Regions from separate parts of the Pantoea dispersa genome, predicted to be linked through region 1. Evidence: riboswitches for the same ligand, from Rfam matches in the RefSeq annotation. Region 1 holds a riboswitch; each other region holds the start of a gene.
The links. Region 1 has a riboswitch for thiamine pyrophosphate ahead of thiM (hydroxyethylthiazole kinase). Riboswitches for the same ligand answer to the same signal wherever they lie in the genome.

Region 2: it holds a riboswitch for thiamine pyrophosphate, as region 1 does, so the genes downstream of both, K7H94_RS21390 (FAD-dependent oxidoreductase) here and thiM (hydroxyethylthiazole kinase) in region 1, are expected to answer to the same signal.
Region 3: it holds a riboswitch for thiamine pyrophosphate, as region 1 does, so the genes downstream of both, K7H94_RS19190 (LuxE/PaaK family acyltransferase) here and thiM (hydroxyethylthiazole kinase) in region 1, are expected to answer to the same signal.
Region 4: it holds a riboswitch for thiamine pyrophosphate, as region 1 does, so the genes downstream of both, thiC (phosphomethylpyrimidine synthase ThiC) here and thiM (hydroxyethylthiazole kinase) in region 1, are expected to answer to the same signal.

The regions. Positions count from the first base shown of each region.
Region 1 is NZ_CP082346.1:1,461,597-1,468,686, reverse strand. It holds gene K7H94_RS06750 (GntR family transcriptional regulator) at 1-315, shown strand, start outside; gene fbaB (class I fructose-bisphosphate aldolase) at 522-1,574, opposite strand; gene thiD (bifunctional hydroxymethylpyrimidine kinase/phosphomethylpyrimidine kinase) at 1,722-2,522, opposite strand; gene thiM (hydroxyethylthiazole kinase) at 2,519-3,304, opposite strand; TPP riboswitch at 3,338-3,434, opposite strand; gene K7H94_RS06730 (hypothetical protein) at 3,780-3,977, shown strand; gene ahpF (alkyl hydroperoxide reductase subunit F) at 4,030-5,598, opposite strand; gene ahpC (alkyl hydroperoxide reductase subunit C) at 5,669-6,232, opposite strand; gene K7H94_RS06715 (GNAT family N-acetyltransferase) at 6,523-6,966, shown strand; gene apbC (iron-sulfur cluster carrier protein ApbC) at 6,970-7,090, opposite strand, start outside.
Region 2 is NZ_CP082347.1:570,147-577,236, reverse strand. It holds gene K7H94_RS21405 (RES family NAD+ phosphorylase) at 1-90, opposite strand, end outside; gene K7H94_RS21400 (hypothetical protein) at 83-760, opposite strand; gene K7H94_RS21395 (6,7-dimethyl-8-ribityllumazine synthase) at 932-1,369, opposite strand; TPP riboswitch at 1,535-1,654, shown strand; gene K7H94_RS21390 (FAD-dependent oxidoreductase) at 1,782-2,726, shown strand; gene thiS (sulfur carrier protein ThiS) at 2,710-2,907, shown strand; gene K7H94_RS21380 (thiazole synthase) at 2,911-3,669, shown strand; gene K7H94_RS21375 (HesA/MoeB/ThiF family protein) at 3,680-4,648, shown strand; partial or broken gene K7H94_RS21370 (ABC transporter ATP-binding protein) at 4,723-5,361, shown strand; gene K7H94_RS21365 (ABC transporter permease) at 5,345-6,079, shown strand; gene K7H94_RS21360 (ABC transporter substrate-binding protein) at 6,089-7,018, shown strand.
Region 3 is NZ_CP082347.1:89,063-96,152, reverse strand. It holds gene K7H94_RS19200 (SDR family oxidoreductase) at 1-54, opposite strand, end outside; gene K7H94_RS19195 (acyl-CoA reductase) at 74-1,522, opposite strand; gene K7H94_RS19190 (LuxE/PaaK family acyltransferase) at 1,519-2,601, opposite strand; TPP riboswitch at 2,697-2,826, opposite strand; gene ddpX (D-alanyl-D-alanine dipeptidase) at 2,902-3,492, opposite strand; gene K7H94_RS19180 (M24 family metallopeptidase) at 3,507-4,622, opposite strand; gene K7H94_RS19175 (M20 family metallopeptidase) at 4,619-5,848, opposite strand; gene K7H94_RS19170 (dipeptide ABC transporter ATP-binding protein) at 5,859-7,090, opposite strand, start outside.
Region 4 is NZ_CP082346.1:3,695,431-3,702,520, reverse strand. It holds gene K7H94_RS17285 (aminotransferase-like domain-containing protein) at 1-1,269, shown strand, start outside; gene thiE (thiamine phosphate synthase) at 1,432-2,079, opposite strand; gene thiC (phosphomethylpyrimidine synthase ThiC) at 2,079-4,001, opposite strand; TPP riboswitch at 4,092-4,192, opposite strand; gene K7H94_RS17270 (Rsd/AlgQ family anti-sigma factor) at 4,344-4,850, opposite strand; gene nudC (NAD(+) diphosphatase) at 4,939-5,712, shown strand; gene hemE (uroporphyrinogen decarboxylase) at 5,752-6,819, shown strand; gene nfi (deoxyribonuclease V) at 6,822-7,090, shown strand, end outside.

The sequences.
Region 1 (7,090 bases):
GAACGCCACGACAGCCAGGCGTTTCTGGCGCTCGACGATGAGTTTCACCGGTTGATTGCCGAAGGCATTGACTGCCTGCTGGCGTGGGAGACGGTGGAGAACATTAAAGCGACGATGGACCGCGTGCGCTTTCTGACGCTGAGCGAAGTGTCGCCGCCGGAGAGCCTGATTCAGCAGCACGAAGAGATATTTGCCGCGCTGAAAGCGAAGAATGCCGATGCGGCTGAGAAGGCGATGCGGCGACATCTGCAGGAGATGATTCTGACCATCACGCCGATTGCCGAGCGCAACAGCGAATGGTTTGAAGGGCCGTAGTGTTGTTCGGTGAGCTTGCGGTGGGGTGTGATGCGGTGCGGTTTGATACGGTGCGGTGTGATGCCCTCACCCCGGCCCTCTCCCACCGGGAGAGGGAGCTGTTCCAGCTAGTACTCAATAATTAACTCTGAAAAACCGCACATTCATGTCCCCTCTCCCGCCTGCGGGAGAGGGCTAGGGTGAGGGGGAAAAAGCACCTCACACCATCAGGCAATCGTCACATCTTTCGCCAGATACACATCCTGCACCGCATTAATCAGCGCCACGCCCTCTTTCAGCGACTTCTTAAACGCCTTGCGTCCGAGAATCAGCCCCATGCCGCCGGCGCGTTTATTGATCACCGCCGTACGCACCGACTCCGCCACATCGGTCGCACCGGCTGAAGCACCACCGGAGTTAATCAGCCCGGCGCGGCCCATGTAGCAGTTGGCCAGCTGGTAGCGCACCAGATCGATCGGATTCTCACTGGTCAGCTTGCTGTACACGCGCTCATCGGTGTGGCCAAACTTCACCGCGTTATAGCCGCCGTTATTCTCCGCCATTTTCTGCTTCACAATGTCGGCACCAATGGTGGCCGCCAGATGGTTAGCCTGACCGGTCAAATCGGCGCTGGCGTGATAATCCACCCCATCCTTCTTGAAATCGTTGTTGCGCAGATAGGCCCACAGCACCGTCACCATGCCCAGCTCGTGCGCGCGCTCGAAGGCCGCTGCAATTTCCTCGATCTGCCGGCGCGACTGCTCAGAACCAAAATAGATGGTGGCGCCGACCGCAACCGCGCCCATGTTGAATGCCTGCTCGACGCTGGCGTACAGCGTCTGGTCATACTGCGTGGGATAGCTCAGGGTTTCGTTATGGTTCAGCTTGACCATAAACGGAATGCGGTGCGCGTAGCGACGTGACACGGAGGCCAGCACGCCATAGGTTGATGCCACACAGTTACAGCCGGCTTCAATCGCCAGCTCGACGATATTCTTCGGGTCGAAATAGGCCGGATTGGCAGCGAACGAGGCGCCGGCAGAGTGTTCCACGCCCTGATCCACCGGCAGAATCGACAGATAGCCGGTACCCGCCAGACGGCCGGTGTTGTAGAGCGTCTGCATATTGCGCAGTACCGCAGGAGAACGATTGTTATCAATCATCACGCGATCGACATAATCCGCGCCCGGCAAATAAAGGCTGTCCGCTGGAATGGTCATGCAGCGATGTTGAAGAAGCGTATCCGCCTCTTTACCCAATAACTGTACGATGTCCGTCATGTTCGCTCCTGATAAATGGCTGGAAAAGAACCGGCACCTGCCGATTCGCCCCCCACAGCCTGGACCGAAACGCGCCAGGCTGGCAAATTGCTGACTCCATTTTTCAGACGGATACGCAGTGAAAAATCGGCAATCTGGCGTTACGCCCTACCACCACTGATGGAAATGATGCACCGGCCCAATGCCATGGCCGACCTCAAGCGAATCGGCGTGCAGCAGCGCCTGCTGCAGCCAGGCCTTGGCTTCCGCTACGGTGCCCGCCCAGTCCACATGGCGCGGTCGCAATGCCGCCAGCGCCGCCGACAGCGTGCAGCCGGTGCCGTGCGTATGACGGGTGTTAACGCGCGGTGCGGTAAAGCGCTGGCGGCCGGCACGGGTGATCAGCCAGTCCGGGCTTTCCGCATCGCTGAGATGACCGCCCTTCATCAGCACTGCTTCGCAGCCCAGTTCCAGCAGCGCATCGCCCTGCTGCAGCATACTCGCCTCGTCCTGCGCCATGCGGCAACCCAGCAGCGCCGCGGCTTCCGGCAGGTTGGGCGTGATCAGTGATACCTGCGGCAACAGACATTCACGAATGCTGGCTACCGCATCGGGCGACAGCAGCGCATCGCCGCTTTTGGCAATCATCACCGTATCCAGCACCACAAACGGCAGGCTGGCTCGTTTCAGCTTCTCTGCCACCACCTCGACGATCGCCGTCTCCGCCAGCATACCGATTTTGGCGGCGTCAATGCGCACGTCGTCCAGCACCGAGTCGAGCTGCGCCGCGACAAATGCCGGTTCGATGCGATACACCGACTGCACGCCGCGGGTGTTCTGTGCCACCAGTGCGGTAATCACGCTGGTGCCGTACGCGCCGAGCGCGGAAAACGCTTTCAGATCGGCCTGGATACCTGCGCCGCCGCTGGGGTCGGTGCCGGCAATGGTCAATGCATTGATACGTTTCATGCCGCCACCTCCAGCGTCCACAGCGCATCGAGAAAAGCGGCGACGAAGCTGCCGGGCCCTGCCACGCTGCGCGCGGCCTGCTCTCCCGCCAGTGACATTACGCGGCAGGCCGCTGCCACGTGCTGGATGCGCTCACCCGGCAGGCTGCTGCACGCCGCGACGACGGCGGATAGCGCACAACCGGTGCCGACCACGCGCGTCATCAGCGGGCTGCCGCCGGGAATCGCCAGCGTCTGGCGGCCATCGGTGACGTAATCGACTTCGCCGGTTACCGCGACAAGGGTCGTGCAGCGTTGCGCCAGCTGCTGCGCGGCGTTCAGTGCGGCATCGGCCTGATGCACGCTATCCACACCGCGTCCGCCCGTGGCCTGCTGGGCTAAGGCGAGAATCTCTGAAGCGTTGCCGCGAATGGCCGCCGGTCGCAGGCTCAGCAGCTGCTGACAGAATTCCGTACGCAGGGTTAGCGCGCCTACCGCCACCGGATCGAGCGTCCACGGTGTGCCGGCCTGGTTAGCGGCATGTACCGCCGCCAGCATCGCATCACGACGCTCGCGGGTTAAGGTGCCAACGTTAATCAGCAGTGCATCGGCGAAACCGGCAAACTGCGCCGCTTCATCGCCATCAATCACCATCGCGGGCGAAGCCTGCAGTGCCAGCAGCACGTTGGCAGTAAAAGTTTGCACCACGTCGTTAGTCATACAGTGCACCAGCGGTGCCTGCTGCCGCAGCAGTTGCAGAGAGTGCGCGAGTTGCGCCGGGGAAAGAGGGTCAGGCTGTGTCATAAGGCTCCCAACCGGCAATCAGGAAGGCGAATGCGGTCAGGCATCTGACTTCCCTACGCTGGCATTATCCAGATCAGGTATTACGGGTATTTCTCAGCCTTCACAAAGAAGGGCACCCCGAGTCATGCACGTCCGTGTCAGACGTGCCTTCACAGCATAAAGGGTCAGCTTAAAGTTGTAAATCCTGCGGCGGGTGCGCTTTTTTTGCCGGACAACGAAGAGCAAAAATACGTGCGCCATCAATTTTCATGATTTTTTGATCATCAGGAAAATATAAACAAATCGATGGAGATCAATTTCCCCAAAATACCGAAAATTCATCAGGATAGTTAATTTAATCTGCCGGGGCAGTAGGCGGGAAATAAACAGAAGAAAGCGCGCAACTTGATTAATATCAAATCGGCCGGCGGCATAACGCGGCCTAATTCCCCTCCGGATTTGAAGACCGCTGTTTCACCTTCACCCGGAATCGCTAATGACTTTATTCAGTTTTCTTCCGCACGCGCACCACTGGCACAATATCACCATTTCCCGTCAAGGCGCCGTTGCCCCCGGCGGCCGTTACCGGTACTCCACGTACCTCGAAGCCGAATGCAAACGCTGCGGCGAGCGCATCCATAAAATTTATTATCGCGATATCAGCGATGAACAGGCGCGTCGCTGGCTGGGATAAAAAAAAGCCCCGCAACACAGGTTGCAGGGCGCTTGCGTGGCTATCGCAAAACTTATTCAGCCGGTTTGGTGCGGATCAGGTAATCAAACGCGCTCAGTGACGCTTTGGCCCCTTCCCCGCTGGCAATGATGATCTGCTTGTACGGCACCGTGGTGCAGTCGCCGGCGGCAAATACGCCTTTCAGGCTGGTTTCGCCTTTGGCGTCGATCAGGATCTCGCCCATGCGGTTGCGCTCTACCGCGCCTTCCAGCCAGTTGGTGTTAGGCAGCAGACCAATCTGGACGAAGATACCGCTCAGCGCCAGTTCGTGGCTGGTCTGGTTATTGCGGTCGATGTAGGTCAGACCGGTAACTTTACTGCCGTCGCCTTTCACTTCGGTGGTCTGCGCGTTGAGGATCACATCGACGTTTTTCAGGCTGCGCAGTTTATCCTGCAGCACTTTATCGGCGCGCATTTCGCTGGCGAACTCCAGCAGCGTGACGTGCTCGACAATACCGGCCAGATCGATGGCCGCTTCAACGCCGGAGTTACCGCCGCCGATCACCGCCGTGCGTTTGCCTTTAAACAGCGGGCCGTCACAGTGCGGGCAGTAGGTTACACCTTTGGTGCGATACTGCTCTTCGCCCGGAACGCCCATGTTGCGCCAGCGTGCGCCGGTAGCAATGATGATGCTGCGTGATTTCAGCACTGCGCCGGAAGCGGTTTCGATGGCGTGCAGGCCACCCTCTTTGGCTGCCGGAATCAGCTTGATGGCGCTCTGGGTGTCGATCACGTCCACGTCATAGTCATCAACGTGCGCACGCAGGGAACCGGCGAGCTTGGCCCCTTCGGTTTTCGGCACGGAGATGTAGTTTTCAATGTCAACGGTGTCCAGCACCTGGCCGCCAAAGCGCTCGCCCATCAGGCCGGTACGGATGCCTTTACGCGCCGAGTAGATGGCCGCCGCAGCGCCCGCCGGGCCGCTGCCGACGATCAGCACTTCATAGGCATCACGCTTGTTCAGCTCTTCAGCCGCACGCTTATCCGCGTTGGTGTCTACCTTACCGACGATTTCTGCCAGGCTCATGCGACCCTGACCGAACTCTTTGCCGTTGAGGTAAACCGCCGGCACGCCCATGACGTTGCGTTCGGTGATCTCGTTCTGGAACATGCCACCGTCGATGGCGGTATGACGGATGCGTGGATTGAGCACCGCCATCAGGTTCAGCGCCTGTACCACGTCAGGACAGTTGTGGCACGACAGAGAGTAATAGGTTTCGAAATGCAGGTCGCTGTCCAGCGCAACAACCTGATCCAGCAGGCTCTGCGCCTCTTTCGACGGATGTCCACCGGTCTGCAGCAGTGCCAGCACCAGTGAGGTAAATTCGTGGCCCATTGGCGAACCGGCAAAGCGCGGACCGCTGTGGCTGCCTGGGTTAGTAATCAGGAATGATGGCTTACGTACCGGTTGATCGTTCTCTTCACGGAAGCTGACTTTATCAGACAGACTCGCGATATCGGTCAGCAGAGTACGGATCTCTGCGGATTTTGCGCCATCGTCCAGTGTGGCAATCAACTCAACCGGTTTCGTTAGTTTCTCAAGGTAGGCCTTGAGCTGGGTTTTTAAATTGGTGTCGAGCATAGTGAGTTCCTGTGAAGAAAATCGGGTGCCGCAGCACCCGATGGAAGAAAGATCAAAGGGCGTAGGTGACTTAGATTTTGCCAACCAGGTCCAGTGATGGAGCCAGCGTTGCGTCGCCTTCTTTCCATTTAGCCGGGCAAACTTCACCTGGGTGAGAAGCCACGTACTGAGCCGCTTTCACTTTACGCAGCAGGTCAGATGCGTCACGGCCGATGCCTTCTGCAGTGATTTCGATGGCCTGGATGATGCCTTCCGGGTCAACGATGAAGGTACCGCGGTCAGCCAGACCTTCTGCTTCACGCATGATTTCGAAGTTACGGGTCAGAGCACCGGTCGGGTCGCCGATCATCGCATACTGAATTTTCGCGATGGTGTCTGAAGAACCGTGCCAGGCTTTGTGGGTAAAGTGCGTGTCAGTTGAAACGGAGTAGATGTCTACGCCCAGTTTCTGGAACTCTTCGTAGTGGTCTGCCACGTCACCCAGTTCAGTCGGGCATACGAAGGTGAAGTCAGCCGGGTAGAAGAAGAAAACACTCCATTTACCTTCAACGTCTTTCTCGGTTACGTCGATGAATTCGCCGTTTTTGAATGCAGCGTTTTTGAACGGTTTGATTTTGGTATTGATGATAGACATGGGTGACCTCCGTTAAAAAGATGTGATGCAGGCTACATAATTTTCGGGCCAACTTCTAATATGCAGACGTTATCAATCAGATAATCAAAAGCTATCAAAGTGCCGACGCCAGATTTGATGCGGCTTGCCGCGGCATTCTACACAGAAAAGCCGCAGAGTTAACAGGCTTTATCTTCGCGCGCGGCAACTGCTATTTTTTTATAAACATTCAATCATCTTTGCTGCACGATTCAACTGCGTGCGCAACGCCGCTACAAAACGTGCCCGCTTACTCGTCATGGAGTCTGGAAGTGAAAATTCGTCTTTTTGAAGAAGCCGACCGCCCTTTTCTACGCACGCTTTATCTCGCGGCGCGCCGTCATAACTGGACATGGCTGGCCGGCGACGACTGGCAGCTGGAAGATTTCGACGCGATTATTCCCGGTGAAACGGTACTGGTGGCGGAGATCGACGGCCACCGCGCAGGCTTTGCTGGCGTAATGGACAACGATAATTTTTTGCACAGTTTGTATGTTGATCCGGCCTTTCAGGGCCAGGGCGTCGGCAATGCGCTGCTGAACGCGGTGCAGCAGCGTTTTACCTCCACCGGCGCGCTGAAATGTCTGCTACAGAACGAAGCGGCGCTGCAGTTTTATCAGCAGCACGGCTGGCAGCGCGAAGCGCTGGGAGAGAGTGAACAGGGCCAGTACGTGTTGATGCACCTGCCGCTGGCGTCACGCACCAGCGGCAGCTAAGGCTTAAACCGCGCGGAAGGCGATGTCGCCCGGAATCACCTCACCCTGCCAGTAAAGCTGGGCGGCAACCCGGCCCGCAAGTTCACGATACAGCGCGGTGAATTCACTCTCCGGACGGCGAATC
Region 2 (7,090 bases), on a different replicon from region 1:
AGCGCCTGGCAATGGCGCACCTTCTTCGGCAGTAATAACAGGCAAAGTTGATAAATCATCAGGTTGCGCCGCAGTGCTGCGCTTATCCATGCGTTATTCCTTCCATTTCATCCAGAGCGGCGTCGATGACGCGTTGCGCTTCGGTTAGCAGTAGATCCTGTGGCCGTTTGCCCGCAAGGAAACTGTTATTCGACAGAAACCACAATGCAATAGCCCAACTGTCTTTGTGTCCGGCAAAAATCCTGAGTATCTGAGCCAGTGGTTTAATCGGGCGAAAGTGCGTGTCGCGATCCAGGCCATAATCGGGGAAATAATCTATCCCATTGTGATTGATGGCAAATATCTGACCGCTTTTTTTCCATTTATTCGGCTGAGCGCTCGGATTTGTGGAACTCAACCCTGCCAGTTGCGCCACTTCTGCGGCGCTGAGCCAGTTTCCGCTCTCCAGCACGGCATTGCGCGCCTCTAGCAACATCGCCGCTTCTTTGAGTAAATGAGGCGAAGCTGGCACGCGCGGTAACATCGCAATGGCCAGTTGCTCCAGCGATTCCTGCCGCTGCCGCTGTTGAAAAATTGCAAACATGGATGAAGCGATTGCGGAAAGATTTTCTGACAGGTTGCGCAGCGTCAGCGCATCGCTTGGATGGTCGAAAGTAATGGCAACAACGTGACTGGCATGTGATTTTGACAGTCGCCCCTGAATCTCCTGCGGAGTACCCGTCAGTGCAGAAACCCCGGTTTGATCTTTATCGCTAACCATCAGTTAACTCCCGCAAGGTTATTTAGGTTATCCGATTTTAAAGATATCCCGAATAACTTGCAATGGCATTGACGGTGCTGCTTTAAGTAAGCAAGAGGCGAGTGGTAAGAGGGAGCACACTGCAGAAAACGGATTGTTAAAAGTGGGAAACGCTAACAATCCGTTTGAGGTTCAGTCGATCTGAAGCTGGTGAATCATCAGAGCGGCGCGGGCGGCTTCTTTGCCTTTTTTAATGAAATGTTCGGTATAAAACGCTTCAATCGCGTCGACCGGCTGAAAATTGTGCGGAGTGAGTGATACCGAAAACACCGGAACATTGGTGGTGAGCTGCACATTCATCAGGCCATCGACGACGGCCTGCGCGACAAAGTCATGGCGATAGATGCCACCGTCGACCACCAGCGCGGCGCAGACAATCGCATCAAATTTGCCGGTTTCGGCCAGGCGTTTGGCCAGCAGCGGCATTTCAAACGCGCCGGGTACGTCATAGCTTTTTAAAGTATTTTCGACGCCTTGTTCTGCCAGTTCCTGCTCAAATCCTACCAGCGCGTTGTTCACGATCGCCTGATGCCATCCTGCTTTAATAAAAGCCACACGAAACTTATTCATAATGCTTCCATGATTAGCTGAAAAATTTATAAGTGAATAATAAAAAAGTCTTTTTTATCATCTGCCCGCTATCCGTCTGGTATACCATATGTTGCAATTTTGATCCACAACGCGGGCAGCGCGGTTAACGTGCTGCTTGACGCCAGCCAGCGCCTGCAATACAAATAGACGCGTCGGGGGAGTCTCGCCTGAGAGACTGAGAGGCTAATAGCGCACTGCGCGGCTTAGCGACCCTTTGAACCTGACCCAGTTGATACTGGCGTAGGAAGACTGACGGCTTCATGTGCAAAGCCGTCTGGCGCAAAGGCGAGCCCGATCGCTGGCGTCGATTCCCTTCACCTGTATCTGCGGGTCTCAGTTATCACTGAGAGGCCGATGTGAATTTCCCAGATTATTTACCGGAACGTGATTCATGAGCCGCTGGAGCGTGCTCGGTAGCGGCGTGTCCGGGATTTGTGTCGCCACGCTGCTGGCTGAGCGCGGCGAAACCGTCGAGGTCATTGATGATGAAGCGCGTCAGCCTGCCTCGTGGTTTGCCGGTGGCATGCTGGCGCCGTGGTGTGAAGCAGAAAGCGCGCCAGCGGAGGTGATTACCCTCGGCCAGCATGCTGCGGCCTGGTGGCAAACGCGCGTCAGCAGCGTGGTGCATCAGGGTACGTTAGTGCTGGCACCGCCGCGTGATAACCCGGAGTTAAACCGCTTCGCGCGCATGACGACGGCGCATCAATGGGTTGATCCGGCGTCGCTTGAACCGGCGCTGGAAAACCGGTTTGCGCGCGGACTGTTTTTCCCGCGCGAAGCACATCTCGATCCGCGCCGTGCGCTGGCTGAACTGCGTGACAAACTGCTGCAGCGCGGCGTCCGCTTTGATGCGCGCCAGCCATCGGGCCGGATCATCGACTGTCGCGGTATCCATGCCAGAGCGCAGCTCTCCGGCCTGCGCGCGGTGCGCGGGGAAATGCTGATCCTGCAGAGTCATGAGGTGTCATTTTCCCGGCCGATTCGTCTGCTCCATCCGCGTTTTCCCTGTTATCTGGTGCCGCGTCGCGACGGCCACTTCATGCTCGGCGCCACCATGATCGAAAGCGACGATGCCAGCGCTATCAGCGCGCGCGCCATGATGGAACTGCTCAGCGCGGCCTACACCCTGCACCCGGCGCTGGCGGAAGCGCGCGTCATCGAAAGCGGCAGCGGTCTGCGTCCGGCATGGCCGGCTAATCTGCCGGAAATCCACTATCACAACGGTATTTTTTATCTTAACGGCATGTATCGTCACGGTTTTCTGCTGGCACCAATGATGGCAGAACAGCTGATGCAGCGCCTGTCCGGGGAGGTTAGCCATGAATATTCAGCTTAACGGCCGCACCATCAGCACTGAGGCCACCAGCCTCAGCGAATTGCTGATCGAACAGCAAATCGATGCGGCCTGTGTTGCCACCGCCTGCAATGGCGATTTTGTGCCGAAAAGTCAGTATGCCAGCCTGCAGTTACAGGAAGGCTGGCAGCTGGAAGTCCTGTCACCGATGCAGGGAGGCTGAGCGATGTTTTACGATTTTACGCCGCAGTCACGCTTGCTGCTCGGCACCGCAGGCTACCCTTCACCGGCGATTTTGCAGCAGGCGATCGCCGCATCCGGCAGTGAAATTATCACTGTCAGCCTGCGCCGCGAAGGCACGGCGGGCGCGGCTTTTCGCGAGCTGCTGACGGGCCTGAATATGCGCGTGCTGCCCAATACCGCTGGCTGCCACACGGTCAAAGAGGCCGTCACCACCGCGCACATGGCGCGCGAGTTGTTTAACACGCCGTGGATCAAGCTGGAAGTGATTGGTCATGCCGACACGCTGCAGCCCGATCCGTTCGCGCTGGTCGAAGCGGCACGCATTTTGTGCGCCGACGGCTTCCTGGTGTTTCCCTACACCACGGAGGATCTGATAGTCGGTGAAAAACTGCTGGCCGCTGGCTGTGAACTGCTGATGCCGTGGGGCGCGCCCATCGGCTCCGGCCAGGGATTGCGAAATATTGACGGGCTGCGGGCGATGCGTGCCTGGTTCAGCGATATTCCACTGATCATTGATGCTGGCATCGGCGCGCCGTCACAGGCAGCGCAGGCGATGGAGATGGGCTTCGATGCCATCCTGCTCAATACCGCTGTGGCGAAAGCGGGCGATCCGGTGGCGATGGCGCGCGCGTTCAGCCAGGCGATCGCCGCCGGGCAGGGCGCGCGCGAGGCCGGGCTGATGGAGAAGCGTGATATGGCCGTGGCCTCAACGCCGATCTTCGGCCTCGCTAACCTGAACTAAGGAGCTCGCAATGGAACGCTACCAACGCCAGATGATGCTGCCGGAAATTGGCGTCGTCGGGCAGCAGAAACTGGCTCGCGCCCGCGTGCTGGTAGCCGGTGCCGGTGGGCTGGCCGCCACGCTGCTGCCTCAGCTGACGGGCGCGGGCGTCGGTCAGCTGTGTCTGTACGATGACGATCAGGTCGCGCTGCATAACCTGCATCGCCAGACGCTGTTCACCCTGCAGGATGTGGGTCGCAGCAAAGCTGTGGCGGCGCAGCAGGCTTTGCATCAGCGCAATCCTGAGGTGCAAATCGAAGCGGTGCCCGAGGCGCTGAGTGCCAGCAATATCGCGCAGGCGCTGGCGGAGTGCGATCTGGTGATTGATGCCGCCGATAACTTCGCGGTGACTTACCAACTGTCTGATGCCTGTTTCCAGGCGGGCATACCGCTGATCAGCGCCTCGGTGCTGGGTCGTCAGGGCTATGCTGGCGGTTTTTGCGGCGGCGCACCGAGTTATCGTGCGCTGTTTCCGCAGCTGCCTGCTTCCGCAGCTAACTGCAACACCGCCGGCGTGATAGGGCCAGCCGTGGCGGCGCTGGGGGCGATGCAGGCGCAGATGGCGCTCAGCATACTGCTCGGCCTGCAACCCTCACCGCTCGGTTGCATGGTCAACTGTGACTTCGTCAGCTGGCACTTTCGTTCGTTCCGCTTTGATGCGGCACAGGAACCGGCCCAGCCCGGCGTGCCGTTTATTGATGCTCACCTGTTACAGCCCGGAGACTGCATTGTGGAGCTGCGCAGCTGCGAAGAGGCGCCCGCCAGCGTGGCCGATCGGGTTGAGCGCGTATTGCCGCACGAACTGGACGCCTGGCAGCCACCGGCGGATCGCCGCATCGTACTGGTGTGTGCCAGCGGCATCCGGGCGGCGCAGGCGGCCAGCGCGCTGGCGCAGCGCGGCTTCAATCAGCTGGCGATTCTGGCGGCGCGGCGGCCATGACGCAGGACATCCGCTTTGACCAGGTGAGCTTTGCCTGGGGCGAAAAACAGCTGTGCCATCGGCTCAATCTGCAACTGCGTGGCGGCAAGACCACGGTGTTACTGGGCTGCAGCGGCATTGGTAAAAGTACGCTGCTGCGTCTGGTGGCCGGCTTAGTGCAGCCGCAGCAGGGCAGCCTGAGCGGTATTGCGCAGCACGTGGCATGGATGGGGCAGCAGGATCTGCTCTATCCGTGGCTAACGGTGCTGGAGAATGTGATGCTGACGGCGCGTCTGAGCGGTGCGAAGCCGGACCGCGTGCGGGCGCACCATTTGCTGGCACAGGTGGGACTGGAAGACGAGGCGCAAGCCGCGCCCTCACAGCTCTCAGGTGGTATGCGGCAGCGGGTCGCGCTGGCGCGCACGCTGTATGCGCAGCGCGAGCTGGTGCTGATGGATGAGCCGTTCGCCACGCTGGATGTGATGACTAAACACCAGCTGCAAACGCTGACCGCGACGCTGTTGCGCCGCAAAACGGTGCTGCTGGTGACGCACGATCCGCTGGAAGCCTGCCGTATGGCCGATGACATTCGGCTGTTGCACGGCCAGCCGCTGCAGGTGACGCACTGGGCTGTGCCGGCAGGTACGGTGCCGCGCGCGCTCAATGATGCCGGACTGCTGCAGGCGCAGGCCGAACTCTTTTCCCGACTGAATTCCTATGAAAAAGCTGAGTAGTGGTATCTACCTGATCGCGGTGGTGCTGGGCGTGTGGCTGCTGGCGCGGCACAACGGCGTACCGGCATTTTTGCTGCCGGCACCGCATGCGGTGCTGGAGGCTCTGTGGCAAAAGCGGCAGCTGCTCGCGCATCACGCAATGTTTACGCTGGCGGAGATTGTGCTGGCGCTGCTGCTGGGCGTCGGCGGCGGCGTGGTGCTGGCGGTACTGATGGCCTCCAGCCCGCTACTGCGTCGGGTGCTGTTTCCGCTGGTGACAGCCAGCCAGACCATCCCGGTATTTGCGCTGGCCCCGCTACTGGTGCTGTGGCTGGGTTTTGGCATCGCGTCAAAAGTCGTGGTGGCGGCGCTGATTTTGTTTTTCCCGCTGTGCCTGTCGCTGTTCGACGGTTTATGCCGTACGCCTGCCGGCTGGCTGGAGCTGGCGCAAACGCTGTATCCCTCGCGCTGGCGAATTTTCTGGCGCGTGCGCTGGCCGGCTGCGCTGCCGCAGTTTTTCGCCGGCCTGCAGATGGCGGTGGTGCTGGCACCGATTGGGGTGGTGATCGGCGAGTGGGTCGGTGCCAGCGAAGGGTTGGGCTACCTGATGATGCAATCCAACGCGCGGCTGGAAACGGCCACCAGTTTTGCCGCACTGCTGCTGTTAATGAGCCTGGCGCTGCTGCTCTCAGCGGCCGTGGCGCTGGTGCGTAAAAAATTTCTCTGGCAATCATACTAAGGAACTTGAGTGAATAGACTTCTTCGTGCCATCGCTTCGTTACTGCTGCTGGCCACCGTCAACGCGCAGGCAGCCGAAAAGGTGCGGCTGCTGCTCGACTGGTTCATTAACCCCAACCACGCGGCGATCTTTGCCGCTCAGTACAGCGGGGCGTTTAAACAGCAGGGGCTGGATGTCGAGATGATCGCACCGGCGGATTCCGCGTCGGTACCGCTGTTGCTGGCGGCAGGCAAAGCGGATCTGGCGATTAGCTATCAGCCGCAGCTCTATACGCTGGTGGACAAGCAGGTGCCGGTGATCCGGGTTGGTACGCTGATTAACCAGCCGCTGAACACCCTGACAGCCGTATCGGGCGATATCCACAGTATTAAAGATTTCGCCGGTAAATCGATTGGCTATGCGATTCCCGGCGCGGAAGATGTGGCTATCCGCAATATGCTGAAATCGCAGGGCGTCGACGTTAACAGCGTGAAGCTGGTAAATCTGAATATGGACGCCGTCTCCGCGCTGCTGACGCATAAAATTGACGGCGCGCTGACCATCTTCCGTAACTACGAGCTGCTGGATTTGCAGGACAAAGGCGCAAAGCCGGTGTCTTTTAAACCGGAAGATTACGGCGTGCCGGCCTACGATGAGTTGATTATTCTGGCCAACAGCAACACGGCGGCAAACGATCCTCGCATCCCGGCATTTCTGCGTGGGCTGGATGCGGGCATCGCCTGGCTGCGCGCTCACCCGCAACAGGCGTGGCAGGCGTTCATTAAGCGTTACCCTGAACTGGATACGCCACTCAATCATCAGGCCTGGCAGGCGACGCTGCCTTATTTTGCAACGCACAGTGCGGAATTCAATCAGGCGCGTTATCAGGCATTTGGTGAATATATGAAAGCCAACGGGCTGATCACCACCGTGGCGCCGCTGGCGCGCTATTCACTGTAATCCGTCCGCTTACGCCGTTTTCCCGGGCCGGGAGAACGGCGCGCGTTGACATTGCGTGCGGCCGGGGGACAA
Region 3 (7,090 bases), on a different replicon from region 1:
GCCAATACCGCGGCTGGCGCCGGTCACCAGCACGGTGTGATTGCTGAATTTCATTGCGTTTCTCCACGCCAGCTCAGTCAAGATAGGGCGCATAGTGTTCAGCGGCGGTTTCCGCCGCCTGTTCGATTTCGCACAGGGTGACCAGATCCAGCAGGCTAAAACGGCCATCGTGATGCCAGCCCGCCTCCGGTGAAGTCATGTTACCCAGCGCCGTGATGCGCGTGACGCCCGCCGCACCGAGCTGCGCCGCCAGCCGAAACAGCACCTCGGGCGCGGCCGCGAGGCCAACGCTTTGCAGATACGCGCGCTGCGCGGCCACCCAGTTTACCGTCTCCTCCAGCGTATCCACGGCAATCACCTTCAGCGTACGTCCGAGCGCGCCCGGTTGTAACGGCTCCGGCTTGTCGACGTACACCACCGCCCAGGCATCGTGCTCATCGCCGTACAGCGTGCGGTCACCGCTCAGCGCATGCATTTCCTCCGCGTTGCGCCACGCGGCCACAGCCTGACTTTCACCCAGCGTTAGCGTCGCGCGCGGATAGCGCTGTGCCAGCGCGGCAAGTTCATGGGCGAGGTAAGTAGCAAACTCCTGCGGCGTCACCCGGCCGCCGCGCTCAATAAACAGCGCCTGCGGCGAGTAACAGCCAGCCTGGTCATAGCGCATCACATCGTAAGCCACCTGACGCGCCAGCGCCGTACCGCGCCGCACGTCCAGCGCCGAGCGCGCCACCATGCCAAAACTGATTTTGTGGCCGTGCGGCAGAAAGCGCGTGGCTGGCGGCAGACGCCGCTGCATCGCCGTCAGCGCGGCTTCTCCGCCATAAGCCATCACCACGTCTGCCTCGCGGAACCACTGCTGCTCAGTGCGTTCATCACCGCCCTGCCACCATACAACGGCCAGACAGTCGCCCAGCTGCGGATCGATCTCCGCCAGCAGCTGGGCGAACCAGCCCGCCATCAGCGGCTCAGCGCTCGCCACTTTGCCCACGCTTCCCGCCTTCACCAGCAGGCCGGCAATCAGGCTCCACAGCGGCAAACCCGGCACATTGCCGGCCCAGACCTGCAGCAACAGCTGTGGACCAAACGCGCGGGCAAAGCCGCCTTTTGGCCGCGGCTGAAAATCGTCCAGCATCTGCACGTTGCCGAAATCCTCCGCCAGAAAACGCCGCAGCTGCGGTTCACGGAAGGTTTTGAGATAGCCGGTTAAACCGAGCCGCAGCATCCCGGCGTCATAGCCGGTAACCAGCGGCAGCAACCGCTCCGCCTGCTGGCGCAACGGGTGCGAACGGTCAAGCAGGCGCGCGATGGCTTCATCAATCAACGCGGTGATGCGCGCTACGCTCAGGGTGTGCAGGTAGCGGCGCGCGTTATCGCGTACGCTGGCCGCCAGCGTGGCAATCTGCGCCTCGGACAGCACCGGCACGCACACTTCCAGCGTGCTGCCCTGCTGGCCAAAGTGCAGGCTGTGCCACGCCACCTCGCTGTGGCGGATGCCCGGCAGATGGCCGGCATACACTTTCATGCCCGCGCCTGCGCGGCAGCGAGAAACGATTCCATCGCCAGCGAGCAGCCTTTGGCATCCGCGCCCGCGACGCGGCCCAGCAACTGAAAACCGCCGGGCACCATCACGCCGGCATCTTCGGTCAGAATCGCGGAAACAGAATTGAAATGGGCGAGATCGTGATGCACCAGTACGCCTGTCTCACCTTCCGGCACGTCCGCACCGGTCAGCGGGTTGACCACGCGCGTGCGGATCCAGTGCGGTCCGGATTTCACCGGCGGGCAGATTTCATTGCCGGCATCGTAAAACTGGGTGCTGAGTTCAGTCATGCCGTACATATTGATGCAGTGCGAACGCGGCACGCCGAGCGTCTGCTGCAGCGCGCTATAAAACGCCTCCGCCGCAACTTCACGCGACTGGCCCTTAAAACCCCCGGTGTCGAGGATGCGGCTGCCCGGCGGCAGCCTGAAACGCCGCTGCTGACGCGCCAGTTCGTCCAGCAGATGGACAAAACTGTAGCTGGCACCCAGCAGGGCATAGGGTTGGCCGCTGGCCTGCGCCTGCTCCAGCGCGGCGATCAGACGCGGCAGTTTCAGCCCCTGCGCATCCACCATCACTTCGCTGTCTGGCGTGCCACATTCTTGCATCGCCAGCGTCAGATAATGGGCCAGCGAAGAGTGCGGCAGCTCGCTGCTGTGCGGAAACAGGATCGCCATCGGCAGGCGCGGATGTCCGGCCATAAAGCGCTGGCGGAAATTGATCAGCATCGAGCGATCGTAAACCGCCAGCGTCGGGTGATAGCTGCGCCCCCGGCCGGTCCCCGTGGTGCCGCTGGTCATAAAGATGTGGGGAATCTCCGCCACCGGACGGCAGCTCAGCGTCAGATCTTTAAACGCCGTAATCGGCACCGCCGGAATCTGCCGCCACTGTTTTACCGTCAGCGGCGTGCGGCCGCGCTGGCGGGCGAAACGGGCGTAGGGAAGATTGTGTTCGAATTGCCACGCGAACAGCTGCAGCGCCAGCTGGTTGAAATCCGCTTCCGTGGTTTCCTGGCGCTGCATAAACGCCAGCAGCGCGGCGATGATTGACGCTTCGGTCATGAAGGTGCCCTCTTTGGACTGCGGCATAACGGCCTGCCAGGGCCTGAGAAATGCGCAGGATTCGCAGAAAGGCGCAAAGAGGGAATGAGGGCGTGCAGTGACCCCGGTTCCACATCCCTACGCCGGTATTAGCCGGATCAGGTTCAGAGGGTCACTACGTTGCCGGCCGTGACAGCCGCGCGGGTAGAATCTCAGCCCTCTAACAGGGCACCCCTTGGAACAAGCTGCATTCTGGGGTCGGAACGGAGGGCGTGTCAAGGCGGGAAGGCGCAGAACCCCCTCGCTTCAGCAACGCGATTATTAACGCGCAATATCACTCACAGGAGCGCGATCAGCCCGGCTGACGCAGGCAAAGCGATCGCTGAGCAGCGGATAGTTTTGCGCATCCGGCAGTTCAAAGTGCCACCATTCGGTGGGCATGCCGACAAAACCGCCGCCGAGCATGATGGCGTTCAGCAACAGGCGATGGCGCTGCGCCTGCTGCGGCACGTTGGGATGGAACGGGTGCGACTCAGCAGACATGTCGTCAAACCCGGTCCCCATCTCCAGAATGTTGCCCGCCTCATCCACCAGCGTCACATCGATCGCCACGCCACGGCTGTGATTCGAGCCCCGCGCCGGTGGCACCACATAATCCGCGTCGGGACAGGCATCCCACAAGTGCCACTGCGCCTGCTGCGGACGATACGCGTCCAGCACCAGCAGGCGGAACCCCGCCAGCCGGGCGATGTCACTGCTGCGGCGCAGCGCGGCGGCGGCATCCGGATGCAGCAACGCCTGCGCGTCGCGATAAATGGCATACCCGGCGATGTTATCGGCGGTGGCGTATTTCAGATCAAACATCAGGCCCGGCAAGGTGGCAGCCAAATCGATTAATTCAACGTCCTGCACTGTACATCATCCTGTTAATTGTTAGCCGGCAGCGTAAACGGCTGGCGCGGCAGCGTGGTGAGTCGCTCTGCGCCCTGTGCCGTGACGCGCACGGTTTCACTGAAGGCGAGGCCCTGCGCTGAAATATACATGTGAAACACCATGTTTTCCTCCAGTAACCACGGCGCCTGAGGATGAAAACAGCAGCTGAAATCGCTCGGACGCGGGGTGCGCGTATACAGACCCAGCGCATAACCGGTGATGTTGCTGTAATCCTCACGCAGCCCGGCGCTGAGCACCGCCTCACGCGCGACGGCATCCACCGTGCAGGCCGCAACGCCCGGCTTCATCGCCTGCAGCTGGCGATCCTGAATGGCGATCAGCTGTTGTGCCAGCGCCGCGCGCGCCGCAGAGATTTCACCGACAATCAGCGGACGCATCAGGCGCGCGCTGTAGTGCCGCACTTTTGGGATCAGCTCAACGTGCAGCACATCGCCCGCTTGCAGACGCTGCTCATGGCCGCTGGCATGCAAAAATCCGCTGTCGCCGCTGGCGATAACAATCGGTCCGGTTTCACCGCTGTCAGCACCGAGTCGCAGAAATTGTGCCGCCGCCAGCGCGGCGACATCACGCACGCGCCAGCCGCCCTGCACCTGCGCACTCAGCTGGGCCAGCGTGGCATCGGCAATGCTGGCGGCCTGGCGTAAGCTGGCGATTTCAGCCTGAAATTTAACGCTGCGCAACCGGTCGCTGATGCCGCTGACATCACACCAGCGCACCCCGGGCAGATGGCGCGCCAGCTGCTGCCAGCTATGCACCGTCATGCCGTAGGATGCATAATCCGCGCCCAGCCGCGCCCGCTGATAGCCGCGCCGCGTCAGGCTTTGCGCCACCGCCAGCCACGGATCGTCTTCATCGCGGTACGCGTCAATCGCCAGCTGCGGTGACTGCGCGCGGCACGGCGCGGCATCCAGCTGGCGCAACACCATCCACGGTTCGTCCTGCAACGGCACCAGACAGGCACGATAACGCGTTTCCGACACGGTATAACCGGTTAACCATGCCAGCAGTTCGCCATGATCGATCAGCATCACCTCAATGTCGGCGGCGCGCATGGCGCTGCGCAGCCGTGACAGCGCGTCGGCGATCATGACGCAGGTTCAACCGGCTGGCAGATGTCGAGGATTGCCAGCAAATAGATGCGCACCATATCGAGAAATTCACTGATCTCAACGCGCTCGTCCGGCATGGTGTTGTACTTGCCGCCGGGTCCGCACACGATGCCCTCCATGCCTGCATGCTGATACAGGTGCGCCGCATCGGTACCGTAGAAGGCGGGCGGCGTAATCACCCCAGTAGGCTGCGGCGTGCCGCGCACAGTCTGCCAGCCGCGATTAACCGCTTTAACGATTGGCGATTCCGGCGACACCTCAAACGGCAGCATGGTGGGTTTATCGCGCAGGCCGTCATCGAACAGCTGCGCCTGCAGGCCCGGATAGCGCTGGCACAGTGCATCCAGCAGGGCCTGCAGGTCGGCCAGCACGCCGTCCACCGTTTGCCCCGGCGCAAAGCGGGCGGAGCCTTTCAGGCGGACAAAATCCGCGACCTGCGGCGGCCGCCACTCCTGCAAATCACGCCCCAGCGCACCGTGTACGGTGCCAATATGACCACGGTTAATTTTGCGGTGTTCTGCGCTTTTCGCTCCGCTGAAGGTGATGTTATTGATCTGCGGAATCAGTTCGACCGCCGCCGCAATCGCGTCGACCGCCTCCTCACGCTTTGACAGATGGCGCGTATCGCCGGTCAGTTCAATGGTGAACATCAGCGAGCCGGCATGCATGGTCAGCGCCTGTAAATCCGTGGGTTCGGCATTGATGAAATAGTCGGCGCGTACGCCCTGCTCAATCGCCGCCAGCGTACCGATGCCGCCCTGTAACTCGCCGACCACGTAAGTGAGGATCACGTCGCCCCTGAGCTTCACGCCGGCATCAATCAACGTCTTCAGCGCGCAGAAATAGGCGGCATCGCCCGCTTTCATGTTAGAAACGCCGATACCGTAAATAAACTGATCGTCAATTTTTCCCGCCCAGGGATCGACGGTCCAGCCTTCGGTGACCGGGTTAGTATCAAGATGACCGTTGAACAGCAGGCTGTGGCCGCCTCCGCTGCCGGCCAGCCGCCCAATCGCGTTCAGCCGATCGCCGGCCACCGGCTGCAGTTCAGTCTCCAGCCCCAGCTGCGCCATCTGTTGTGCCATATAGCGGGCTAATTCGCGCTCGCCCTCGGTGGCACTGTAACTTTTGTGCTGCACCATTTTTGCCAGGAAAGCGAGGCAGTATTCACGATCGATGTGATGAATTAACTCTTCAGGGTTCATGCGCTTCTCGTTATGCCACGGATTGGGTTAGATCAGGGATGTGCACGGCATCAAGCAGTGCACGGGTGTAAGGATGCTGTGCCTGCGCCCGCATATTCTCGCCGGGCAGCACTTCCACCACATCGCCGCGATACATCACCGCCACGCGATGAGCGATCTGGCGGATGAGATTGAGATCGTGGGTGATGAACAGATACGCCGTGCCGTAGCGACGGCGCAGCTCCAGCAGCAGCTCGATGATGGTGGCCTGCACCGACACATCCAGCGCCGCCGTGATTTCATCGCAAATCACCAGGTCCGGCGGGTTAGCGAAGGCGCGCGCAATCACCACGCGCTGTTTTTGCCCACCCGAGAGCGCGTGCGGATAGCGGCTGGCAAATTCCGCGGGCAGCCGCACTTCCTGCAGCAGACGCGCCACCGCCTGCGCCTCGCTTTCTCCCGGTGGCAGTCCATACAGCCGCAGCGGACGGGCGATAATTTCGCCGACGGTCATGCGCGGATTGAGTGACGCATCCGGATGCTGAAAAATCATCTGCACGCGGCGGCGATACGCCGGGTCCATTTGCGCGCGGCCATATAACGTCGCGCCGCAGAAGTCGATGCTGCCAGTGAACGGCACCAGGCCGGTTATCGCCTTACCGAGTGAAGATTTACCCGAACCGGACTCGCCGACCACGCCGAGAATTTCACCCTGATGCACCGTCAGCGAAACCGCATTGACGGCCCGCGTCGTGTTCGCCTCCCGTTTCAACAGCCGATCGAGCACGCCGTGCTGGCCATAATCAATCGTCATCGCCTGCAGGCTGAGCAGCGGCTGACTGCCGGCCGCATCCGCGACCAGCCGATGCTGCGGATCCGGCACCGCGGCAATCAGTTTGCGCGTATACGGATGCGCGGGCGCGCTGAACAGCGTGCGCGTCGCGGCCAGCTCCACGATGCGGCCCTGCTCCAGCACGCATACGCGGTCGGCCACTTTCGCCACCAGCGCCAGATCGTGTGAGATATACAGCGATGCGACACCGGTCTCGGCGCGCAGTCGCTCGTAAAGATCGAGGATTTGCGCCGAGCTGATGACGTCCAGCGCCGTGGTCGGCTCATCAAAAATCAGGCAGTCCGGCTGGCAGGCAAAGGCGGTGGCGATCAGGATGCGCTGCTTCTCACCGCCGGAAACCTGATGCGGATAGCGCTGCATCATGCGTGCCGGGTGCTTCAGCTCGACATCGCGCAGCAGCGATTCCCCCA
Region 4 (7,090 bases), 1.8 Mb from region 1:
GGCTATTTTGTCGCTACCCGTAAAGCCACGCCGCCGGTGCCCGCGATGACCCGACCCGTACAGCGTCCGGTTGAGATCACCCAGTGGGAATCGGTGCTGGAGCTGCTGAGCAGCCGCATTAATGGCGACGTGCTGCAGCTGGGCAGCGGCATGCCGGACCTGACCCAGCCGACGCTCAAGCCGCTGTGGAAAATCATGGGCCGCATGGCGCAGAAGCAGGACATTGATCAGCTCAACTACGACAGCCTGCTCGGCGTGGCAGCGCTGCGCGAGCAAATTGCGCGGCTGACAATTGACAGCGGCTGTCAACTGACGGCGGAAGATATTGTCATCACTACCGGTTGCCATGAAGCGCTGTCGGTGTCGATTCGCGCCGTGTGCGAGCCAGGCGATATCATTGCCGTCGAGTCGCCAGCGTTTCACGGCACCATGCAGACACTGCGCGGTCTGGGCATTCGCGCCATTGAAATCCCTACCGATGCGGTCAGCGGGATCAGCCTTGAGGCGCTGGAGCTGGCGTTTGAGCAGTGGCCAATCAAAGCGGTGGTGGTGGTACCCAACTGCAATAACCCGCTCGGATTTATCATGCCGGAAGCGCGTAAGCGCGCGCTGCTGACGCTGGCGCAGCGCTTTGACGCGGCGATCATTGAAGATGATGTTTACGGCGAGCTGGCGTGGGAGTATCCGCGTCCGATCACCATCAAATCGCTGGATATGGATGGCCGCGTGCTGCTGTGCAGCTCGTTTTCCAAAACCCTGGCGCCCGGCTTGCGCGTGGGCTGGGTCGCGCCGGGACGCTATCGCGATCGCGTACTGCACATGAAATATATTGGCACCGGTTCGACGGCAACGCAGCCGCAGTATGCGGTCGCAGAGTTTATTCGTCAGGGCCATTACCTGCCGCATTTGCGCCGCATGCGCCATGTGTATCAGCGTAACTATGAGACGTTTAGCTGCTGGGTGCGCCACTATTTTCCCTGCGGCATTTGCGTCTCGCGGCCGCAAGGCAGTTTCCTGATGTGGATTGAGCTGCCGGAAGCCTTCGATGCGGTGCGGCTGAATGCGGAGCTGCGGGAGCTGAAAATCCAGGTGGCGGTCGGTTCGCTGTTTTCGGCGGCGGGTAAATATCGCAACTGTCTGCGCCTCAATTATGGTCTGCCAATGAATGAGCAAACCGAGCAGGCGATTGCCAGCCTCGGCGCAGCTGTGGAGCGTGCCATGCAGGCCTGCAGTGCGGAAACGCGCCATATCACCTCCCTGACAGAATAACGGTGGAAAGGCAGGGCCGGACAGAGAGTCGGGGAAGCCAGCCCTGGCCCGCTGCAAGCGACAGCGGGCAGGCTCACTTTAGCGATTGTCCCCGGTCGCGCCAGCCCTGACTGCTGCCGTTTGCGCGCCGTATTCGCGGATTTTTACCGCCGTTGCAGTCAGTTACAACGCTTTTGCGACATGCTCTGGGGATTCTACCAGCGCCAGCAGCTGGCGGGTGGCCGCCTGCCAGTCTTCCGCCTGGGTAATCGCGCTGACCACGGCAATGCTGCCGACACCGGTCGCCAGCACCTCCGGCACGCGTGCCAGCGAAATGCCGCCAATCGCCACGGTGGGAATATGCTGCAGCCGCGCCAGATGGCGCTTCAGCTCGGCAATGCCCTGCGGCGCAGAGGGCATCTCTTTGGTTTGTGTCGGAAAGATGTGGCCGAGCGCAATATAGGACGGACGCAGCGCCAGCGCGCGATCCAGCTCGGCGTCATCGTGTGTCGACAGACCCAGGCGTAAGCCGGCGTGGCGGATAGCGTCCAGGTCGGCCACATCCAGATCTTCCTGACCAAGATGCACACCATAGGCGTTGTACTTAATCGCTAAACGCCAGTAATCGTTGATAAACAGCCGCGCGCCGTACTGTTTGCCCAGGGCGATGGCATCGCGTACCGCGGCTTCAATCTGGCGATCATCGCCATCTTTGATGCGCAGCTGGAGGGTGCGCACGCCGGCTGCCAGCAGGCGTTCAATCCACAACACGCTGTCGACAACCGGATAGAGCCCCAGTTTTGGCGCGGTGGCAGGGAAGGCTTCAGTCATCATTTTTCCTCTTTCAGGGCATCGGCGGCGTGATACAGCTCGCCGCCACGGCTACGGAAGGCATCGGACATTTGCGCCATGCCCAGCGCTATCGGCTGGGCTTCAGTCTGCTGACGGGCGGCAAATTCGCGCACTTCCTGGGTGATTTTCATTGAACAGAATTTGGGGCCGCACATGGAACAGAAGTGGGCCACTTTGCCGGATTCCTGCGGCAGGGTTTCGTCGTGATAGGCCCGCGCGGTATGTGGATCGAGCGCCAGATTAAACTGATCTTCCCAGCGGAACTCGAAGCGAGCTTTCGACATGGCGTTGTCGCGGATCTGCGCGCCGGGATGGCCTTTAGCCAGATCGGCAGCGTGCGCCGCGATCTTGTAGGTAATCAGCCCCTGCTTAACATCCTCTTTATTCGGCAGGCCAAGGTGCTCTTTCGGCGTGACGTAGCACAACATCGCGCAGCCAAACCAGCCGATCATGGCGGCGCCAATCCCGGAGGTGAAATGATCGTAGCCCGGCGCGATATCGGTCGTCAGCGGGCCCAGCGTATAAAACGGCGCTTCATGGCAGTGTTCCAGCTGCTCGGTCATATTGCGGCGGATCATCTGCATCGGCACGTGACCGGGGCCTTCAATCATGACCTGCACATCATATTGCCAGGCGATTTGCGTCAGCTCGCCTAAGGTACGCAGTTCGGCAAACTGGGCTTCGTCGTTGGCGTCCTGAATCGAGCCGGGACGTAAACCATCACCGAGCGACAGCGCGACATCATAGGCGGCGCAGATTTCACAGATTTCGCGGAAATGCTGGTAGAGGAAGTTTTCCTGATGATGTGACAGGCACCACTTCGCCATGATTGAGCCGCCGCGCGACACGATGCCGGTCAGCCGTTGTGCGGTCATCGGCACATAGCGCAGCAGCACGCCCGCGTGAATGGTGAAGTAATCAACACCCTGCTCAGCCTGTTCCAGCAGGGTATCGCGGAAAATGTCCCAGTTAAGATCTTCTGCAATACCGTTGACCTTTTCCAGCGCCTGATAGATTGGCACCGTGCCGATCGGCACCGGACTGTTGCGCAAAATCCACTCGCGCGTTTCATGGATATAGCGGCCGGTCGACAGATCCATCACGGTATCTGCCCCCCAGCGCGTGGCCCACACCAGTTTTTCCACTTCCTCTTCAATCGACGAACTTACCGCCGAGTTGCCGATGTTGGCGTTGACCTTCACCAGAAAATTACGGCCGATGATCATCGGCTCCGATTCCGGGTGATTGATGTTGGCAGGAATGATGGCGCGGCCGCTGGCCACTTCGGCGCGCACGAATTCGGCGCTGATATTCTCCGGCAGCTGCGCACCAAAGCCGTGACCGGCGTGCTGCTGCAATAGCGTTTTACTGCGGATACGCTCACGTCCCATGTTTTCGCGCAGCGCGATGAACTCCATCTCCGGCGTGATAATGCCCTGACGCGCATAGTGCAGTTGCGTGACGCGGCGACCCGCTTTGGCCCGGCGCGGCAGCGGGAGGTGTTCAAAACGCAGATGATCCAGCCCGTCATCTGCCAGCCGCTGCTGACTGTAGCTTGAGCTGAGTGCGCTGATGGTTTCGCTGTCGTTGCGTTCGGCGATCCAGCCGGCGCGCAATTTTGCCAGACCCTGATGCACATTGATGGTCGCGTGGGGATCGCCATAGGCACCGGCGGTGTCATACACTGGCACCGGTTCATTTTCTGCGTATTGCGGATGATCTTTGCTGCCGCCGGTGTGCGTCGGGCTGAGCTGAATTTCGCGCATCGGGACGCGGATATCCGCGCGGCTGCCGCTGATCCAGATACGTTTGGAGTTAGGGAAGGCGGTTCCCTGGAGCGAATCGATAAATTTTTGCGCCTGCGCGCGTTGTTCACGACGTGAGGTTTTAGCATCAGACATAGCAAGTTTCCTGAAAACAAGGGGAAGCTGCTTGTCCGGAGTCCGGAAGGAGTAACAGAAACGGTGCGGGCGCCTGACTGCACCGTGCTGATCACATCTACTCTTGTTCCCTTCGCAGGTACTAACCTGATCAGGTTCCGCGGATCCCGAATTAACGGTCTCAGCCCCTAAGGGCACTCCGACAAGTTTACGTTTTACGCGATAAGCGACTTTACTGACTGCTGCACGCTGCGCTTATATCGCAAAGTTTGATTGTGGATTGTCGTTAAAAAGACAATAAAAAAGCCCATTCAGCATAAAAGGGCTTTTCCTGAATAACAAGTCTTTTACAACTGCAGCGGTTCAGGCCGGACGAGCAATGGTGCTGTCATTGGCCACCGGCGGGCGCGCCAGCTGGTTATCCCAGGCGAGCTGAATCAGTTTGTCTTCCAGCGTAAAGCGTGACTCCAGCGCTTCGCCCACTTCTGACAGCGCCTGCTGGAAATCCACGCAGTTGTCGTCATTAATGGCCTGCTGCAGATGGCTGTCATACAGTTGCATCAGCCGTTCAGTATTGCCTTCCAGCGCCGGATAGATCTGCGCCGCCGCAATCATCGGGCTGTCGCCGGACATCTCGCTGATGATGCGCTCGTAAACGCTGAAGTGGCCGGTAGAGAGATAGTCCACCAGACGATGGCAAAACGCATCCAGCGCCTGTTCATCCAGCGCGGTCAGCGCTTCTTTGTTCGGCTTCATGCCAATTAACTCGTAATAGGTGACGAGCAGCTGTCGACGGGCGCGCAACCATGAGTCGACTAATTCATTACCGCCACCTACACGCTCGGTCAGGTTATCTAACTGGGTAAGCATACGGGGCTCCAGGTGAGTTATAGTTGTTTATTACACACTTAACATCAGGATTTCAGCGTGCTATTTGACGCTAAGGACAACGATTAAGATGCAACGTGAGATCTCAAGCGTAGACGCTGGCTGGTGGATTGTCAGCTCCGCGCAGAAACTTTGGTTGCCGCAAGGTGAGTTGCCGCATGGCTTATCCGGCGAGTTTGGCCTGACCGGCAGCAGCGGCAGAGTGATTGGCGAGTGGCAGGGCGAAAACGTCTGGCTGGTATGCGAAGCGCGTCCGGACAATATGGCCTCGGTGCGCCAGCTGATTGACGAAGATGTCGGTCTGTTTCAGCTCGCCGGGCGCGGCGTGCAGCTGGCAGAGTTCTACCGTTCGCATCGCTGGTGCGGCTATTGCGGCCATGAAATGCAGCACAGCAAGCGCGAATTCGCCTGCCTGTGCAGCCATTGCCGCGAGCGCTACTATCCGCAAATCGCCCCCTGCATCATTGTGGCGATTCGTCGCGGTGAGGAGATTCTGCTGGCAAACCATGCGCGCCATCGCAACAGCATCTACACCGTGCTGGCCGGTTTTGTCGAAGTCGGCGAAACGCTGGAGCAGGCGGTGGCCCGCGAGGTGATGGAAGAGAGTAACGTGCGGGTAAAAAATGTGCGTTACGTGACCTCGCAGCCGTGGCCGTTCCCGCACTCGCTGATGATGGCGTTCATGGCGGAGTACGATGGCGGCGAGCTGCAGCACGATGGTAAAGAGCTGCTGGATGCTGGCTGGTATCGCTACGACGATCTGCCCCTGTTGCCGCCGCCGGGCACCGTGGCGCGCCGGCTGATTGAAGATACGGTTGCGCTGTGTCGCGCCAGCGCGGCGTGAAAATGCTACACTGCCGGCCTTAGCATGAGAGAGCCCATTATGAGTGAACTGAAGAACGATCGTTATCTGCGCGCCCTGTTACGCCAGCCGGTGGATATCACCCCGGTATGGATGATGCGACAAGCCGGGCGTTACCTGCCGGAATACAAAGCCACGCGCGCTGAGGCCGGTGATTTTATGTCGCTGTGTAAGAACGCGGAGCTGGCGTGCGAAGTCACCCTGCAGCCGCTGCGCCGCTATGCGCTGGATGCCGCGATCCTCTTCAGCGACATCCTCACCATTCCGGATGCGATGGGCCTGGGACTCTACTTTGAGACCGGCGAAGGCCCGCGTTTCTCCCATCCAATCACCTGTCGTGCCGATGTGGATAAACTGCCGGTGCCGGATCCAGAGCAGGAGCTGGGTTACGTGATGAATGCGGTGCGCACCATCCGTCACAACCTCAAAGGCGAAGTGCCGCTGATCGGTTTCTCCGGCAGCCCGTGGACGCTGGCAACCTACATGGTAGAAGGCGGCAGCAGCAAGGCTTTCACCAAAATCAAGAAGATGATGTACGCCGAGCCGCAGACGCTGCACGCACTGCTGGATAAGCTGGCAGAGAGCGTGATCCTTTACCTCAACGCGCAGATTAAAGCGGGTGCGCAGTCGGTGATGGTGTTTGATACGTGGGGCGGCGTGCTGACCGGGCGCGACTATCGCGAGTTCTCGCTCTATTACATGCACAAAATCGTCGACAGCGTACTGCATGAGAACGAAGGAAGACGCGTGCCCATCACCCTGTTTACCAAGGGCGGCGGCCAGTGGCTGGAAGAGATGGCCGCCACTGGCTGTGATGCGCTGGGCCTTGACTGGACCACCGATATTGGCGAAGCGCGGCGCCGCGTGGGCGATAAGGTCGCGCTGCAGGGCAACATGGATCCGTCTATGCTGTATGCACCCCCTGCACGAATTGAGCAGGAAGTGGCGGGGATTCTGGAAGGCTTTGGCGCAGGCGAAGGTCACGTCTTCAACCTCGGTCACGGGATTCATCAGGATGTTCCGCCAGAGCACGCTGGCGCGTTTGTGGAGGCGGTGCATCGGCTATCACGACCATATCATCAGGGATAAGCATGGATTTAGCCGCACTACGACAGCAACAGGTACAGCTCGCCGCCAGCGTGGTGCGGCAGGATGATTTTGACGTACTGCCGCCGCGCTTCATTGGCGGCGCCGATGTTGGTTTTGAACAGGGCGGCGAGGTAACGCGTGCCGCCCTGGTGATCCTCGAATACCCTTCATTAACGCTGGTGGAGCATCGCATCGCGCGTGTCGCGACCACCATGCCTTATATCCCCGGTTTTCTCTCGTTTCGCGAAATTCCAGCCCTGCAGGCGGCGTG